Regions from separate parts of the Halobacillus sp. 12SKB genome, predicted to be linked through region 3. Evidence: riboswitches for the same ligand, from Rfam matches in the RefSeq annotation. Region 3 holds a riboswitch; each other region holds the start of a gene.
The links. A riboswitch is a leader RNA that binds a small molecule or an ion and turns the genes downstream of it on or off. The one in region 3 is predicted to bind S-adenosylmethionine.
Positions count from the first base shown of each region.

Region 1: linked by a shared signal. The riboswitch ahead of ACQ4XT_RS09980 (methionine ABC transporter ATP-binding protein) and the one ahead of ACQ4XT_RS16475 (sulfite exporter TauE/SafE family protein) in region 3 are both predicted to bind S-adenosylmethionine.
Region 2: linked by a shared signal. The riboswitch ahead of ACQ4XT_RS01555 (Na+/H+ antiporter NhaC family protein) and the one ahead of ACQ4XT_RS16475 (sulfite exporter TauE/SafE family protein) in region 3 are both predicted to bind S-adenosylmethionine.

Region 1 is NZ_JBRFWR010000001.1:2,073,085-2,079,457, reverse strand. It holds gene ACQ4XT_RS09990 (MetQ/NlpA family ABC transporter substrate-binding protein) at 1-181, opposite strand, end outside; gene ACQ4XT_RS09985 (methionine ABC transporter permease) at 205-873, opposite strand; gene ACQ4XT_RS09980 (methionine ABC transporter ATP-binding protein) at 866-1,891, opposite strand; SAM riboswitch class I at 1,975-2,083, opposite strand; SAM riboswitch class I at 2,311-2,417, opposite strand; gene ACQ4XT_RS09975 (TlpA family protein disulfide reductase) at 2,508-2,930, shown strand; gene ACQ4XT_RS09970 (thioredoxin family protein) at 3,069-3,380, opposite strand; gene ACQ4XT_RS09965 (toprim domain-containing protein) at 3,392-3,739, opposite strand; gene gcvH (glycine cleavage system protein GcvH) at 3,862-4,245, opposite strand; gene ACQ4XT_RS09955 (arsenate reductase family protein) at 4,329-4,688, opposite strand; gene ACQ4XT_RS09950 (IS110 family RNA-guided transposase) at 5,401-6,373, shown strand, end outside.
Region 2 is NZ_JBRFWR010000001.1:302,150-308,522, reverse strand. It holds gene ACQ4XT_RS01565 (ABC transporter ATP-binding protein) at 1-283, shown strand, start outside; gene ACQ4XT_RS01560 (ABC transporter substrate-binding protein) at 311-1,384, shown strand; SAM riboswitch class I at 1,455-1,562, shown strand; gene ACQ4XT_RS01555 (Na+/H+ antiporter NhaC family protein) at 1,700-3,019, shown strand; gene ACQ4XT_RS01550 (glycoside hydrolase family 3 protein) at 3,351-5,453, shown strand; gene ACQ4XT_RS01545 (exo-beta-N-acetylmuramidase NamZ family protein) at 5,522-6,373, shown strand, end outside.
Region 3 is NZ_JBRFWR010000001.1:3,301,529-3,307,901, forward strand. It holds gene sat (sulfate adenylyltransferase) at 1-736, opposite strand, end outside; gene ACQ4XT_RS16470 (phosphoadenylyl-sulfate reductase) at 750-1,484, opposite strand; SAM riboswitch class I at 1,567-1,673, opposite strand; SAM riboswitch class I at 1,844-1,940, shown strand; gene ACQ4XT_RS16475 (sulfite exporter TauE/SafE family protein) at 2,062-2,943, shown strand; gene fakA (fatty acid kinase ATP-binding subunit FakA) at 2,980-4,647, opposite strand; gene ACQ4XT_RS16485 (Asp23/Gls24 family envelope stress response protein) at 4,679-5,041, opposite strand; gene rpmB (50S ribosomal protein L28) at 5,284-5,472, shown strand; gene spoVM (stage V sporulation protein SpoVM) at 5,620-5,700, opposite strand; gene ACQ4XT_RS16500 (thiamine diphosphokinase) at 5,749-6,373, opposite strand, start outside.

The DNA of each region.
Region 1 (6,373 bases), 1.2 Mb from region 3:
AAGGTTTTGCTTTTTCAAGAACTTCAGCATGAGGAACACTGGTAGCTCCTACCTTTATCTCTTTGGTTCCACCTTCTTCACCTTCAGCTCCTGATGTATTTTCATCCTCACTCGATGACCCGCAAGCTGCGAGAACAACGATAAGCAACACGGCAATTAAACTTGTCCAGATTTTTTTCATTTTAATTCTCTCCCTTTTATTTTTTATCTTTTATCCAATTTCCGTGAGATGGCATCTCCGATAAATTGGAATATAAACACAATGAATATGATTAAAATGGTACAAATGAATACAACATCAAAGTTACTTCGTTGGAACCCGTAGAAATAGGCAAAATCGCCGAGACCACCAGATCCGATTGCACCGGCTACTGCGGTGTATCCAATTAATGCGATAGCTGTTACGGTAATCCCTGATATTAAAGCTGGCATCGATTCCGGAAGCAATACTTTGAAAATGATGGTGGAATACTTCGCTCCCATAGATTTTGCTGCTTCAACAACACCTTTATCAACTTCTTTCAACGCAATTTCCACCAGACGGGCATAAAATGGCGCCCCCCCGATAATCAATGCAGGTAATGCTGCTTGCGGTCCTCGTATGGTCCCCAGCAGAAAATCAGTAAACGGGAACAATAATAATATGAGAATGATAAAAGGAATCGCTCTAAATATGTTAACGATGGAAGCAGTGATCCAATTCAACGTTTTATTTGCCCAAAGACCTCCGGGCCCGGTCAAGTAAAGGAGGAGCCCTAAAAGCAAACCTAAAACAAATGTCCCAGCGACAGAAACCAGCGTCATATAAAGAGTTTCGTTTGTAGCTGTAATCATGTCTTCCATTCTTACGTTCGGGAACCATTGATTAAACATGTGGATTCACCTCTACTTCTACAGATGTTGATTCAATATATTCAATGGCACGCTGGACTTCTGTTTGGTCTCCGTCAAACTGAACAAACATTGTCCCGTACGCCCCCTTCTGCGTCTGGGTAATCTTTCCATGCAGAATATTGACATCCACTTCAAACTTCCTTGATAAATCACTGATTAATGCCTGATTTGTACTTTCTCCCACAAAGTGAAGGCGTATGATTTCTCCGGACCGATAATTATCTTTGATCAACTGCAGGGACGTCTCTTTTTCCGGGTCCCCCATCACCTGATCCACAAACTTCTTCGTAACCGGTTTTTGAGGATGAAGAAAGACATCCAGCACTTCTCCTTGTTCAACAAGCTTTCCATCTTCCATAACCGCCACCTGATGACAAATTTTGCGGATGACGTGCATTTCATGTGTGATTAGAACAATAGTAAGTCCGAGTTTTTCGTTGATATCCACTAGAAGATCAAGAATCGAATCCGTGGTCTCAGGGTCCAACGCGGATGTGGCTTCATCACACAAAAGAACTTTAGGATTGTTTGCGAGCGCTCTGGCTATTCCCACTCTTTGCTTTTGTCCACCGCTCAATTGGGATGGATAAGAACCCCCTCGGCCTTTTAACCCTACCAACTCTATCAATTCATCGACACGTTTTTGCCTTTCTGCTTTCGGGATCCCTGCAATTTCCAAAGGAAAAGCGATATTATCATGAACGGTTCGTGACCAGAGCAAATTGAAGTGCTGGAAGATCATTCCTATTTCTTGTCTGGCCAACCTTAATTTCCCTTTGCTTAAAGACGTAAGTTCCTGATCATCGACAAGAACACTTCCTTCAGTGGGATCTTCCAATCGGTTCAGTAAACGAATGAATGTACTTTTACCGGCCCCACTATAGCCGATGACCCCATAAATTTCCCCTTTGTTAATATTTAGACTTAAATCATCCACTGCTCGTACATCTTGATCTTTCGTGTGGAATATCTTAGATAGTCCTTTAATTTTAATCATGCTGTTTTCCCTCCACTTCCAAAAAAACGCCATTCTGTCCTTGAGAACAGAATGGCGTTTTTATTCATACCTAAAAATCTGTTCTCTCATCTGTCAAAGCTTTATACTTTGCAGGATTTGGCACCTGAGCAAAACAGTATTGCCGGTTGCCGGGCATCATCGGGCCAGTCCCTCCGCCACTCTGGATAAGAGATTTTAATTTATTAACTTATTATTGCTTTAACTCGTTTAAGTAGTACAAAGAGGATTTTAGCACCGTACGAATTTTGTGTCAACTCATAAACAGATTGTTCAGAAAAATAAAACCCACCTGCACTAATGAAATCCTTAAATCATCCACACAAAAACATCCAATATTCCATCAATTTAAAAAATAAAAAAATCCCTTCTTTAATAGAAGAGATTCGTCATTTTTACATTTCTCATCTATCAAAGTCATAAGACTTCGCAGGAATTAGCACCGTGCAGTGTACCTGCCGGTTGCCGGGCATCGTAGGGCCAGTCCCTCCGCCACTCTGGATAAGTGAAGATGTCGATATGAAATTAATAATTATGTTAGCATGGGGAATAGATGAGCGTCAATCCATAACCACCGCTAAATAAAAGGAGAATGACCTTGAGTAAACAAGCCCCTTTATTTGAACTGTCTTATATGAACGACCACTCTTCTATTTATAAACTTGAGGATGACTTAGGGAAAGTTATCGTCTTGACCTTTTGGGCTTCATGGTGTCCCGATTGCGGAAAAGACTTACCTATGAAAGAACAGCTGTACAAAACGATGGACCATGATAAAGTAAAGATGATGACGATCAATGTAACTGGAAGAGAGCGGAATGTAGAGGAGAGCATTGAATTCAAAGAAAAGTTTCTAACACAACCTACTCTTTCTGATGACGGAACTTCCGTTTATAACCTCTACAATTGTCATGGTGTTCCTTCCACCATCATCATTGATCAACAAGGAGATATCCATGCTAATTTTGGCGATCAGGCCTCTTTTTTAGATATTGTTAGTAAATTAGGAGAAATCGTGTAATTTTCATAAAAAAGACAGCAAAGACGTTGGAACGTCTTTGCTGTCTTTTTTATTATTGAATAACTTCCACATCTCACTTAAATATTGAAGAGAATTTTTAATTCTACACTAGCGGTCATTTCCTGGGAAATATAAACACTATTCAACAAAACCTACCACTTTCTCATACATATAGGAGACAGAGTGAAACGCATAAATCTTTTCCTCTACCTCTCCTCCTCTGGTCACAAGCAGACATGGGACACTTTCTATCTTATAATGCTGCATCCACTCGGGGTGTAGAGAAGCATTCATTTCCATAAAAACTTCTCTATTAAAAACAGCTTCAAGTGTTGTTAGCATTTGACGTGCTAAATGACAAGTTGCACAAAAAGGGCTGTGAACGAATGTGAGGGTCCTTTGTGGAGTATTGAAGAGCTTGTTTACTTCTGTTGTTTTTATTTCCTCCAAAAGTCATCCTCCTATATTAAATAGATCGACTTTACGTTGAAATGTCTACTGAGTAAGGCTCTTGCCAATTCAGGTTCCGGGGTAGCTGCCACTTCCCTGAAAGCCTTATCTATATAGATATGCTCGGCGTGAGGAAGCTCTTCAGTCAATTGTTTTCTTAGTTTGTAACCAGAGTCATCTTCATCTACTAAAATATACACAGTACGATCATCTAAGTTATGATCAAATATCATTTCTTCCATGCGCTCGATTCCTAAAGTACCATGGGTGCAGATGATTTCAATCTCTTCATCAAGAACTTTATTCAACTTCTTCTTGTCCGTAATTCCTTCAACAATGACGATTCGTTCTCCATCCATCTTCATCACCTACTATATAGAAACAGACCATGCCAATCAGGCATGGTCTGAACATGATTAAGATCAAACGCGATCATGTCAGACAAGGTTTCTTAAAGCCCTGCCTGTCCAATGCACTTTTATTAGTCTTCATCGATCATTGCTTCATATTCTTCCGGGGTCATCAAGTCGTTGATTTGAGAATTGTTACTTGGTTCAACAACAACCATCCATGCTTTATCGTATGGAGATTCATTCACAAACTCCGGACTGTCTTCCAGGTCTTCGTTTACTTCTACAACTGTACCACTAAGAGGGGCATAAAGTTCAGAAACAGTCTTGACAGATTCTACGCTGCCAAATGGCTCATCCGCTTCTAATTCATCCCCAACTTCAGGAAGTTCTACGAATACGATATCTCCGAGTTCTGATTGCGCAAATTCAGTAATACCGACTCTAACCTTCTCCCCTTCTTCTTTTACCCATTCGTGTTCTTCAGAATAACGCAGATCTTTAGGTACGCTCATTTAAATTACCTCCAAAAAAATAATTATAGTTCAAAAACTAATATAAACATAAAAGCTATAGGCTTCTATTCCCAATAATGTGCTCACTGAGCCCAAACATTTTCAAACTCTTCCTGTTTGAACCCCACCGTTGTTTTTTCACCATCAGTAAGGATGGGCCGCTTAATCAGCATCCCATCAGATGCAAGCCACTCCATCATTTCGGCTTCCTCTGCTTCTTTTAGCTTTTCCTTCATATTCAGTTCTCTATACTTTTTCCCACTAGTGTTAAAGAATTTCTTTACAGGCTTGTCACTAGTAGCAACAAAGCTTCTCAACTGTTCTTCTGAGGGGGGATGATCGACAATATGTACAGATTCGTATTCAATCCCTTCCTCATCCAACCACTTTCTAGCTTTTTTGCAAGTACCGCAATTCGGGTACCAATAGAAGGTTAAAGACATCTACACACCCTCCTTCATTCTTATTGTCTAATATTTTATCATAATGAAGGTAAAGATTTCATTTATTTCTAAGATTGTCTCCATATTCACCAAAAGCTCTTCCATAATCGCTCCCTTTTCTTGAAGACTCAGTTTCGAGACGATTATGTGGTTCTAGGGGCTCCGGGAAAAGATTCGCTTTCCATGGGGCGGGCGGTGAGCCTCCTCAGGCTACGCCTTCCGGGGTCTCACCTGTCCCACACGTCCCATAGGAGTCTCACCGTTTCCCTCCGCCCCTTTGGCATGGAAAGGATTCTCGAAACCAACACTAAAAGGTCAGCTCTTATGATTATGGAAGGTGGATTATAGAACCCCTAAACTTATAAGTGAAGTTCCAATTTCCCCCGCATAGGCAGGCATAAAGTGCTTTGTATCAAGCATTTACGTTTTCTAAATGTCCATTGAGTAGAGTTTATATGATTCACTTCCCATAACCATACAAGGTGATCTTCCAAGTAGTGGTTTCGAGAATCTACCATGGTAAAGGGGCGGAGGGGAATGGCGAGACTCCTGCGGGAAAAAAGTGCAGGGTGAGACCCCACAGGACGCAGTCCGAGTTATCATGAACGAAACTAGCCCCTTACTCGTAAAATCGTAGGTTGAGTTGGGTAGACTGTTTACTGTTAAAAACACTACCTAAATCAGAGCTACATTACGGAAGGAGCTAGTTACTATGAAGGATACCATTAAATACGTAGGTTTAGACGTATCAAAAGAAAAAATTGCTGTTGCTATTGCGGAGGAAGGTAGAGAGAATCCGAGGTATTTTGGAGTTATTCCTCACACCCCAGTAGGAATAAGAAACTTAGTGAAAAAACTCGGAGATCCCTCCACCTTGCGTTTCTGCTATGAGGCTGGACCTACTGGATACCCATTGTACAGGCAGTTTCTTGCCTTAGGACTTCATTGTGAGGTTATTGCTCCGTCTCTAATACCCCAAAGGCCAGGGGAACGTATTAAAACCGATCGACGAGATTCCATCCGCCTCGCTCAATTATACCGAGCTGGTGAGTTAACTTCGATTTATGTTCCTACCCACGAAGACGAAGCTCTTCGTGATCTTGTGAGAGCTCGCGAAGATGCGAAAGAAGACGAGTTAAGGGCTAAACACCGTTTGACCAAGTTCTTACTTCGCCATTCCATTCAACCACCTAGCGGAGTAAACGCATGGACAAAGAAATATCGGGAATGGCTAAATGCGCTTAAGCTTGAAAATTCTTTATTACGTTGCGTCTTTCAAGAATATTACCACCATCTTCAAGAAATTGAACAGCGTATTAAACGCTTTGAAGAAGAAATTCATATCCAAGCGGCGGAAGGCATTCATGCACCTACGATTCAAGCTCTCCAATCCTTAAGGGGAATAGCTCAGATTACGGCTGTAAGTCTTGTCGCTGAGATTGGTTCCTTTAAACGCTTTTCAACCGCTAAACATTTCATGGGGTATGTAGGGTTGATTCCGAGCGAATCGTCGAGTGGGGAAAGTCGTAAACAAGGAAGTATCACGAAAACAGGAAATCGTCATGTGAGGCGTTTATTGATTGAGTCTTCTTGGAGTTATCGACACCAACCGGCTGTAAAAGGAGATTTGAAAAAACGACAAAAAGGACAGCCGGCCAATATTCTGTCGATCTCTTGGAAAGCCC
Region 2 (6,373 bases), 3.0 Mb from region 3:
GGATGAGCAGAACAAATTCATTTTGCAGGAAGAATTATTGAATATTTGGTCAGAGACGAAGAAAACAGTCTTATTTATTACCCATAGCATAGATGAAGCGCTCCTACTTAGCGATCGAATCCTGTTAATGAGCTCGCAGCCCGGCACTATCATTGATGAAAAGCGTATTGACCTGCCGCGGCCGAGGAATATGGAGCAGGTACGGGCAGATCCTTTGATGGCGGAACATTTTGTCGAGATTTGGAATCATCTTCAGGATGAAGTGCAGCGTTCGCGCAAATAGTGGAAGAAAGGGGATTGGAATCCCATGATGAGAAAAGTATGTCATCTATTTTCTTTTTTGTTTATCATTTTCATATTGTTCGGCTGTGGCTCCGGGGATAGTGGGGAGGGTACGGGCAACGGTGAAATCATCGACGGTGATTTTGCTCCATTGGATAAGGAGGCGACGGTGGTCATAGCCGAAGACGGGGCTGCATCGGGAGCCGGCTTTTATATCGCCGAGGAAAAGGGATATTTTGATGATTACAATATCGATATAAAGTTCACGACGTTTGCGAATAGTGACGACATGCTTCCAGCGCTGGCAGCGGGTGAAGTGGATATTGCCGGGGGCGTTTCCACAGCTTCCTTTTTCAATGCCATCGCCCAGGGCATAGACGTAAAGATCATCGCTGATAAAGGGCACTATTTTGATGGCAGCTCGTATTTCAGCTTTGTAATCCGTGAAGATCTGCAGGATGAAATCAAAGAGTACAGCGACTTGAAAGGAAAGCGGATTGCGGTTTCATCAAGGAATGCCGTGGATGATTATATCTTCCAGCGGATGCTCGAGCACGCGGGTCTAACCGAATCCGACGTAGAATTCGTCCTCATGTCTGACTTTGGAAACATGCTTGCAGCTATGGGCAACAAGTCGATTGATGCCGCTCTTCAAATCGAGCCATTGATCACTCAAGGGGAAGCACAGAACCTGCACGTTCGTTTCGGTGACGCCACAGATTTCGCTCCGGATGCACAGATTGCCATGGTGCTTGGATCGCCTGATTTCATCGAAAAAGAAACCGACGTGTCTGTGCGCTTTATGGCTGCCTATTTGAAGGGTGTGCGTGATTACAATGATGCATTCCTTCACGATGAAGGTCTGGATGAAGTGATTGATATCATGACGAAACACACAGCGCTGAAGGACGCAGAAGTTTGGAAGAAAGTCGGTGTGACGGGGCTTGATCCGAACGGGGAAATGTTTATTGACGATATTAAGAAACAGTTCGAGATGTATGACGCAAACGGCGCCATCCGTGGAGATATTGACTTCAATGATGCAATCGACACCTCTCTTTCGGAAGAAGCGATGGAAGTGATCGGGCGTTACGATCGATAACATTTTTTCTGAAAAAAGCTTGTCTTCGTATGGTTTTTATTGTAAAGTTACCATTAACTCAATTGAATATTTCTTATCAAGAGAAGCAGAGGAACTGGTCCTGTGAAGCTTCAGCAACCACCAACATCGGTTGGCCGGTGCTAATTCCAGCAAGTGATGATCGCTTGAGAGATAAGAAGGAATGAACGGATACGATTCAAGAGCCTTCTTATGTGAGAAGGCTCTTTTTTAATGGTCGCCTTCTTTTGGATCAGGGACTTTTCTCAGGATAAAACCAACTATTCTGATGAGTTATATAATAAAGGAGGTCAAATCATGACAAAACCATTGAGCAACGCTTTCGCACTCATTCCATTTGCGATCTTTATTTTACTATTTATCGGATCGGGTATTGTGATAGGTGATTTTTATAAAATGCCAGTTCTTGTCGCCCTGTTCGCTGCGATTCTCTTCGCCTTAGCCATGAACCGCAAAACAGATTTTCAAACGAAAATATCCCAATTGACGAAAGGGGGAGGGCACCCCAATATCATCTTAATGGTTATTATTTTCCTGCTTGCGGGTGCTTTCGCTGCTGTAGCGTCTGGAATGGGCGCTGTTGAATCGACGGTCAATCTCGGCTTAACCTACCTGCCTGGCGGCTGGATGGTCGTCGGATTGTTTGTCATCGGCTGCTTTATCTCGATATCCATGGGGACGTCCACAGGTACGGTTGTTGCCCTTGCACCGATTGGAGTAGGCGTAGCCGAGCAGACAGACATCGGTCTTGCCTTAGTCATGGGAGCGATTGTCAGTGGTGCGATGTTCGGGGACAACCTTTCTGTCATATCGGATACAACCATTGCCGCTGTACGTACTCAGGGTACGGAAATGAAAGAGAAATTCAAAGCAAATTTCTTTATTGTTCTACCTGCAGCCATCATCACGGCCGTTATTTTTGGTGTGATGACGGCGGATGCATCGGCCAGCCTGAATGAGAACTACACGTACAACACTTTGGAAATTTCACCTTACTTAGGTGTACTAGGATTTGCTATTGCTGGAGTAAACGTCATCTATGTATTGATCGGAGGCATTATTTTTGCCGGCGGAGTCGGACTTCTGCTTGGTAAGTTTTCCGGCATGGAATTCATCACCTTCGTTGGTGATGGCTTTTCGAACATGCAGACGCTTGCGATGATCGCGATCTTGCTGGGGGGTCTTGTGGAATTGATCCGGGCGAATGGAGGCATCGAATTTTTGTTGCAGGCCGTGAGCAGAAAAGTGAACTCCAATCGTGGTGGGGAGCTCGGCATTGCAGGGATTGTGACCGCCATCAACTTTTCTACAGCGAACAATACAATCTCCATCATTACAGCAGGCCCACTGGCCAAACAAATTTCTGATCAATATGGGATTGAAGGACGACGTTCTGCGAGTATTCTCGACATCTTTGCCAGTTCCGTGCAGGGAATCATTCCTTATGGCGGGCAGATTCTTGCTGTTGCGGGTGTGGCGAGTATATCTCCTGTCGCGATTGTTCCGTTTTGCATTTATCCCATACTCACAGCTGGAGCCGGTCTTTTAGCGATCGCTTTCCGTTATCCGAAGTTCACAGTTGAAAAAAGAAAAGCGGTGTTTAAGAGCGCTTCTTAAGAGGGGAAGGCACCTGATTCAGGTGCCTTTTCATGTGTATTTTTTTTACACTAAAATTTTTAAAAACTGATATATTATTTTAAAATGAGTCTATTGAAATAGTAGGAAAGCTTTGGGAAATGGAGGTGAATAGAATGATTAGGGCCTTAAGTGGTATAGACGACTATATCTATATCCGTTACGCTTTTATTACAAAATGTAAACGTTTGCAAAAATATTTCTCCTGGACCGACATTATGAAGGGCTTTGTTTTTCGAAAATGTTTTGCAAAAGGGTCTTTTTGGATAGGAAGGAACCTTTTACAAATAGATAAATCAAGGAGGAATGGCGAATGAGATTGGCGGGCAAATGGATGTTGATCTTCACACTGACCATTGGCATGATGCTGCCATCATGGTTAATGGGTACAAAGGTGGAGGCGGATGAAGGTAACGGATTATCGGATTTAATTATCTTTGAGAATGTACCACAGGCAGATGTAGCGATGGAAGGGAATGAGTTTACTCTTTCCGCACTGAATGTGTATGAAGATGGACATTTCACTAAAGTGAGTGAAGGACTCGTTTGGAAATCGAAGAATTCAAACGTTGCTACTGTCGAAGATGACGGTACGGTCACATTTACAGGAAAACCTGGACGAGCATGGGTGACGGTATCGAACGGTGATTTTAAAGATCGGATTGCCCTTGATTTTAAACCGGACCACTTCAAAAAAGGAAAGCCGGAATTTAAACCGACCATCAAAAAGCAGGATGGTGATCGTTACGACCTCGTCCAACATGCTCTTTCCAATATGACAATGGAGGAAAAAATCGGTCAGATGCTCATGCCTGATTTTAGGAAATGGGAAGGCGAAAATGTGACGGAAATGCTTCCTGAAATTGAAGAGATGGTACAGAAATATCATCTTGGCGGAGTCATTTTATTCCGGGAAAACGTTGTAACAACAGAACAAACAGCGAAGCTTGTTTCTGAGTATCAAGCAGCCTCCGAAAAATACGGCCTTCTTATGACCATTGACCAGGAAGGCGGGATTGTGACACGTCTTCAATCGGGGACGGACATGCCTGGAAACATGGCCTTAGGTGCCACGCGTTCGGAAGAAATCGCTGAAGACGTAGGATCTGTGATCGGGGCTGAACTATCCTCTCTTGGGATCAACATGAACTTTGCCCCTGTCATGGATGTGAACAATAATCCTGACAACCCTGTCATCGGCGTTCGTTCTTTCGGAGAAGATCCGGAACTTGTCGGAAACATGGGTGTGGCGTATACGAAAGGGCTGCAGCAACATGGGGTTGCGGCAACGGCAAAACACTTCCCGGGGCATGGGGATACGGCGACAGACTCCCACCTTGGACTACCTGAAGTCCCATATGAGCTGGAGCGTCTGAAGGAAGTTGAACTGTATCCTTTCCAGAAGGCGATGGATGCAGGTATTGATGCGGTTATGACCGCCCATATTACGTTTCCGAAAATCGATGATACGAAAGTGATTTCTCAGAAGGATGGGTCTGAAATTGCCCTTCCAGCCACTCTTTCTGAAAAAGTACTGACAGGATTGATGCGTGATGAGATGAGTTATGAAGGAGTCGTCGTTACGGACGCTTTGAATATGAAAGCCATCGCCGACCACTTTGGACCTGTCGATGCCGTTATTCGTGCAATCAATGCTGGAACAGACATTGCGCTCATGCCTGTAGGTCTCGAAGAAGTTGCTACAGGTGTCTATGAAGCTGTAGAATCTGGGGAAATTCCAATGGCTACGGTTGAAGACTCTGTCGAACGGATCCTTACATTGAAATTGAACCGCGGCATCATTAAAGAAGAAACACCACAACCGCTTGATGAGAAAATCACAGAAGCGGAAGAAGTCGTCGGATCAGAAGCACATAAAGCTGTGGAAAAAGAAGCGGCTGAACGTTCCATTACACTTGTGAAAAATGAGGGGGTCCTTCCTTTAGAAGCCTCAGGTGATGAAGAGGTTGTGGTTATAGGTAACTCGTTTATTGGTGACCTTGCAGATGCTGTATCTGACCACCATTCAACTACGACCATGATCAGAACGGGTGAACGTGAATTAACGGCCGAGCAAGAACAGATGGTAGCTGAAGCGGACAAAGTCATCTTCGGAACATACACGTACAATGTGTACACGCGTTCGGCAGCCCATCCACAAATGCAATTGATGCAGGATGTAATGGCGAATACCGATGCAGAAGTGATTGGTGTTGGCATTCGAAACCCTTATGATATTATGGCTTATCCAGAAGTGGATGCTTATATCGCACAGTACGGATTCAGAGACGCAAGCTTCGAAGCAACGGCCGCTACCATTTTCGGTACAAACAATCCGACCGGCCAACTGCCTGTGACGATTCCAGGAGCCGAAGGTGGCGTATTGTTTGAATATGGTACGGGACTGAGTTACTAGGATACAACTTTTTTAAGAAGAGGGGCTTCGGGCCCTTCTTCATCATAAACAAAAGGGAGAGGGTTATTTTGAAAAAGTGGTTGATGCTTGGGCTCGTTTTAATCATGACCTGGTCGACGTTCTCAGTCGTTTTCGCGGATCATAATGGCAACCCTGGGAAACACAAAGGACATCATAAAAAAGGGGAACCTTTCAAGCTGGGGGTGGAAGTCCTTTTGGATGAAGAAAAAGAGCTGATTGAAGGCAAGAATGTGGGACTGATTACAAATCCGACCGGTGTTGATCAAAACTTAAACAGCATCGTTGATCTGTTACACAACGATGAGGATGTCAACCTTACGGCATTATATGGCCCTGAACATGGGGTCAGAGGAAGCGCTCAGGCTGGAGAGTATGTGGATTTTTATATTGATGAAAAGACAGGAGTTCCTGTCTACAGTCTATATGGTAAGACACGCAAACCAACTCCGGAAATGTTGGAAGACATTGATGTGCTATTGTTTGATATCCAGGACGTAGGCACACGTTTTTACACGTACATCTACACAATGGCTTACGCGATGGAAGCAGCTCAGGAAAATGACATTCCATTCATCGTGCTTGATCGTCCGAATCCGCTGGGTGGAGAACAAGTGGAAGGGCCTGTATTGAATGAAGAATACAAGTCCTTCGTCGGAAACTACCCGATCCCGCTTCGTCATGGCATGACAGTTGGGGAGCTTGCGAAGCTTTTCAATAACGAGTTTGAGATTGGTGCAGATTTGACGGTTGTAGAAATGCAGGGGTGGAAGCGGAGCATGGACTATGATGAGACAGGCCTTGAATTTGTCGCTCCTTCACCGAATATGCCGACTGTGGATACAGCTTTCGTTTATCCGGGAGCGGCCTTGATCGAAGGGACGAATGTTTCTGAAGGTCGC
Region 3 (6,373 bases):
AGGTGACTCTTTCTTTTGGATAGTATTGATCAAGAAGGACTTGATAGCTCTTCATCCGGACATCACTCGGAATGTCATCGCTTTTCGTTTCACCCACCAATGGATTTAAGAACAATCCGTCCACCGTCTCCAGCGCAGCTTTTTGGATGTATTCGTGTGCTCTATGGACAGGATTCCGTGTTTGGAAGCCAACAACTTTTTTCCACCCAAGTTTTTGAAAAAGCTCTCTTGTTTCTTCCGGATCCAGATAGAATGTTTTTTCATGTTCGTAAGGAGGTCTTTGAAATACCTCGATTTCGCCTGCTGCATACCAATCTGCCCGTTTGTATAATTTGTTCACGCCAGGGTGCGCAGAATCTGTCGTTAAGTATACGCTTTGAGCTTCTTTTTCCTTATCCGGTTTAAACCGACCCGTTATGTTGATCGTCCCATACACGATACCGTCCTTGACCAACCGGGCTTTGTTTCCAAGCGTGCGTGCTTGTGCTGCTGTGATCGGGAGGGTAATAGGTATACTCCATGGGGTGCCATCCTTCAATCTCATCGTATCGACAACAGATTCATAGTCTTCCTTGTTCAAAAATCCTTTTAAAGGACTATAAGCACCGTTTGCAATTAATCCGACATCACTTAGGGCCATGGAATCAAGCTCGATGATATCTTCCGGCCACTCCTCTGGTTTCGTTTCCTTCCACCTGTTAACAAGTACACCACCGTGCGGGGTTATCATTGACATAATAATTCCTCCTTCATGAATGTTCCTCTCCCAAAGATTCCGTCGTGTGTAACCCACATTCAGATTTATTGAACCCTTTCCATCTTCCCGTCCTCCCATCATCGTCAGCAGGGGCGGTACATGGGATGCACCCCACACTCGGATAGTTTTGATCATGTAATTCATTGTAATCCAACCTATTTAATCGGATATATTGCCATACGTCTGCCCATGACCAGTGAATCAAGGGGCATACTTTGATGGATTTGAATCTCTCATCCTTATTTATAAAATTCGTTTTCTGACGACTGGGGGACTGTTCACGTCTGAGCCCAGACATCCATGCCGTTCTTCCCCTGAGGGCATCTTCGAGCGGTTTAATTTTACGAATGTAACAACATTGGTCAGGATTCCGTTTCCAAAGGGCGGAACCGTACTGCCCGGCTTGTTCTTCCAGCGTAATTTCAGGTTTTTTCATCCTTATGTTTAACTTCGGATACCTTTTTTTCACTTTTTCTATCAGTTGATAAGTTTCTTGAAAATGGAGATCTGTATCTAGGAAGACAACTTCAGCATCTGGTTTCTCCTTGGAAATCAAATCGATGAGAACGATCCCTTCTGCTCCGAAACTGCAGGCATACACAAGATCCTCATATTGAGTATAGGCCCAACGAATGACCTCCTCCGCTCCTTTCGTATCGTCGTCTTTCGGTTGATCACCTTTAAATGGATTTTCAAAAGATTGGTAGGTAACAGATGGTTGTTTCATTTCCTCCTCCTTTCTAAAAAGAAAAAATGCCTTTCTCCGCGATAAGAAGAAAGGCATTTACGAATAAACGTAAACTACATTCTCCTTATCTTCTCAAGTGCTTAACACTTGCTGGAATTGGCACAGTACCTGTATAGATCCGTTGCCGAGGCTTCAAAGGGCCAGTCCCTCCACCTCTCTAGATAAGAAAAGGTATGAAATTTTCTGAAAAACAAGTTGATACAAATCATATGCTCCATATCCTCATATGTCAATGCCTTTTCAGGAAAATCAAAAAAATTCTGATTTTTTATACTATATGATTGACAAACAAAACCATGTCCGTTAGTTTTAGAATTATTCTTCAATTACACATACAATCCTTATGAAGAGTCGGGGGAGGAACCTGGTCTGACGATCCCGCAGCAACCTGGAAAAGGTGCTCATTCCAGCAGCCAAAAGGCTGAAAGATAAGGTGTGGGTACTCCTCCTTCTTTCAGATGGGGGAGTTTTATTTTTTTGATTATAAAACCAAGTAAATACATAGGAATAATAAAATATCTTCAAAACATGGATTGATTAAAAGGAGTGGTGTATTTTGCATAAATTGACGATTTTTGCTTTTATTGGTTTTATAGCCCAATTAATGGATGGAGCACTTGGCATGGGTTTTGGACTCAGCTCATCAACCATCCTCCTATCGTACGGCCTTGCTCCTGCTGTAGCCTCGGCTTCTATTCATATGTCGCAGATTGCCACAACGGCTGTTTCGGGATTTTCCCACTATAAGTTTGGCAATATCGACAAACGACTTGTCATGTCGATCGCAATTCCTGGAGCCATCAGTGCCTTTTTAGGAGCAGCATTTTTAAGCTATATCCCAGGAGAATTCATAAGACCGTACATATCCATATTCCTACTCACACTAGGGGGTTATATCGTAGTTCGTTTTCTATGCTTCTCGAAAAAAACTCACGTTAAAGAAAAGAAGGCAGTAAACAAACGTTTCCTCTTGCCACTTGGAATAGCAGGAGGCTTTTTGGATAGCGTCGGCGGGGGAGGATGGGGACCGGTGAATACTCCCGCGCTTCTTTCTCAATCGGGAATCGCTCCTAGAAAAGTTATAGGAACGGTGGACACGAGCGAATTTCTGGTAACGATTTCTGCAACGGCTGGTTTCTTAATCTTTTTAGGGCACCATTCATTCAGCTGGCTGCTCATTGCCTCGTTCGTTATTGGTGGTGTTATAGCTGCACCCATTGCCGCCTGGCTTGTCAAAATCCTCCCTTCTGCTATTCTTGGAGTATTAGCTGGAGGTTTTATTATCCTTACCAATGCAAGGACTTTACTATCTTCTATCCAAGTCAGTAATTCGACTTTAACATTTGTCTACACTTCACTGATCTCCGGCTATCTCTTAGTTATCTTTGTATCAATAAGAAATCACCTTCGAGTCAAAGTGGTTCAAAAGCAAGCATAAAAAAACGCAGCTCCTGGAGCTGCGTTTCTGAACGACTTATTCTATTGAGAAGATATAGGAATATATCGGCTGTCCACCGTTGTGGATCTCCACTTCCAAATCTTCGTATGTTTCTTCAATGAATGACTCAAGTTCTGCAATCTCTTTTTCGTCGGCCTCTTCACCAGTTAAGATGGTCAGAATTTCATCTTCATCCTCATCGATCATTTGGTTCAACAGCGTTTTAGCCGTCGTCAACGCATTTTTGTCTGTGGATGAGATTTTACCATCGGCAATTCCCATGAAATGGCCTTTGGAAATATCCAACCCATCAATTTGCGTATCTCTGACGGCATACGTAATTTGTCCTGTTTTCACTTCAGACATAAGGCTGAGCATTTCTTCTTTATTTCCATCCAGATCTGCTTCCGGATTGAAGCCAAGAAGTGCGCTCATTCCTTGAGGAATGGTTTTTGATGGAATGACAGCAACCTCTACATCCGCTAATTCTGCCGCTTGTTCAGCAGCCATGACGATATTCTTGTTATTCGGCAAGATGAGTACACGTTTCGCATGTGCTTCTTTAATCGCTTCCGAAAGATCTTGAGTACTTGGGTTCATGGTTTGACCGCCTTGAATGACAACAGTAGCTCCAAGACTCTCAAACAATTTCTTGATTCCGTCTCCCATGCTTACCGTGACGATTCCGTACTCTGCTTTTTCCTCTGATTTGGGCTTGGCTTTCTTTTTGTCACCAACGATCGACGTATGCTGCTCACGCATATTCTCGATCTTCATATTGACAAGACTACCGTATCTTTGCCCCAAGGTCATGGCTTCACCTGGGTATTCCACGTGTACATGGACTTTGATCAAGTCTTCATCAGAGACGACAAGCAGAGAATCTCCCATTTCACTAAGCTCATTTCGAAAAGCTTCTTCATCATATGGGTGTTCAGCAAGTTTATCTTCCTCAAATTTAACCATGAATTCTGTACAATAGCCAAATTCTATATCTTCTGTATTCATGAAGTCCTGATTTAACTTGTGGTGCTCAGCGCTGACCATGTCATCCATCGATACAGTATCTTCAAGATCAGGAAGTTCTTCTCCTTTTAAGTTGGATAGGAAACCTTCATAAATCGTGACAAGGCCCTGTCCACCACTATCCACCACGCCTACTTCCTTCAATACTGGAAGCAGTTCAGGCGTGTGCTTCAATGATTTCTTCGCTGCTTGAACGACTGCTTCAATAAACGGAATGAAGTCTTCCTCTTTTTCAGCTATCTCGACAGAAGCTTCGGCTGTTTCTCTTGCTACAGTAAGAATGGTTCCTTCCACAGGTTTCATGACAGCTTTATATGCTGTATTGGCTCCGCCTTGAAGAGCGTCTGAAAAGTCTTTGGTTGTTATGACTTCTTTGTCTTCAATTGTCTTTGAAAAACCTCGGAAAATTTGAGATAGAATAACACCTGAGTTTCCACGCGCTCCCATCAAGAGACCTTTGGATAAAGACTGGGCAACTGTTCCTACATGATTCTTATCCACGTTCCGTACTTCTTCTGCTCCAGAAGTCATGGACAGATTCATATTCGTCCCCGTATCTCCATCCGGTACAGGGAAAACATTCAAAGCATCAATCATTTGTGAGTTCTGCTTTAAATGATGAGCTCCTTGCAAGATCATTTCGGCAAGCGTCTTGCCGTCTAACTTTTGTAACGTCACACTTACTTCCTCCTTTGACTACAACCGCGATCTATTCTGTTGTCACACGAACTCCCTGAATGAAAATATTCACAGAATCCACGGACAAACCAACTGTTTTGTTTAGTGTGTATTTTACTTGTGATTGGACATTATTAGCGACTTCGGATATCTTCGTGCCGTAGCTCACGATAATGAACATATCTATATGGAGGCGATCTTCATCCTGTCTGACAACGACGCCTCTGGAAAAATTCTCTTTGCGGAGCATTTCAGATAAACCGTCACGGATCTGATTTTTAGATGCCATACCCACGATGCCGTAGCACTCGACAGCGGCTCCTCCAGCAATCGTTGAAATGACTTCATTGCTAATAGTAATATGACCATATTGGTTATTTAAATCAACAGACATAATAGATCCTCCTTTATTATCCTCATCAATCCTACCCTATTATAACACAAAAAAGCGAAATGAATTTCTGTTCAATAGTAAGAAAATGACCTGGATATCCCTATTATACTGTGTAACAATTCAGTAGTTCTGTCAAGAAAAAATTCTTGATATAATTCTGACTAGATTATTGCAAACACGTTTTCTATATGATAAAGTTACTAAGTATCTGATGATTTATGTATGTAACAGGAGGGATTTTCATGGCACGCAGAAGTGTTCTATCTGGTAAAGGTACACGCTCAGGTAACCACCGTTCACACGCGATGAACGCTAATAAACGTAAATTTAAAGCTAATGTTCAAAAAGTTCGCATCCTTGTGGATGGCAAGCCTCAAAAAGTTTACGTAACAGCACGTGAACTTAAGTCCGGCAAAGTACAACGTGTATAATTGCTGAGACAGAGCTTACGGGCTCATAAAAAAAGCACCCTTCCCGGGTGCTTTTTTTATTTGTCTAACGATAAGTAAACGGGCACTTGTCATGCTCTCCGGAGCTCAGCCCATGTGTACTCCGGAGTTCTCCATTTTGATTTGGTCCTAATCTTTTTTAAATGTACTTATGACTGCGCGCACTAAACCCCCGACGAACCGTGGGAGTTTGATGGTATAAAATTTCAAAAGAGCCCCCTCCTCCTATATGAACTAATGCGAACTCCCTTATTACCCTCAAGTAGGCAAGTCTGTACTTCTTATTACTAAGAGTATGCCTGACTCAAATGAAAAAGTACCTGTATCTTCAATCAGTCGATTCGAGATGCACAAGGTAGATCCAAATGGCAGATGAGCTTGATCCAAAGGATAGTAGAATCCTTTGAGCGTAATCTTCGTCACTTCAAGTGTGACCGGTAAGAAAGAAACATACGGGTAAAATTCATCCGCTTCTATCTTATGCTCACCAGCGGGGACTAATTCCACACGATTCTGGCGATCAATGATCGTACTCTTTGTATTCTCTTTCATGAGAGGGTAAAGGAGTTGCATGTTCGCCTGAGAATGATCGATTCGACCACCGGTCACTCCGAATAATAGAATATGCCCTGGACTTAAACGGAGTGCTTCATTTATTGCTAATTCCAAGTCTGTTTCATCTTTTTCGTCTGGATAAACTAGGACTCGTTTGGATCTCTTCTTTATTTCAGCCAGAGACCGTTCAGATACGGAGTCAAAATCTCCGATAGCAATGTCAGGCTCTACCCCCTGTTCAACAAGGACTTCTGCACCTTGATCAGCCCCGATCCAAATGCATTCTTCACATGCATATTCTTTTACATCCGGTATGTAAGACTTCGGC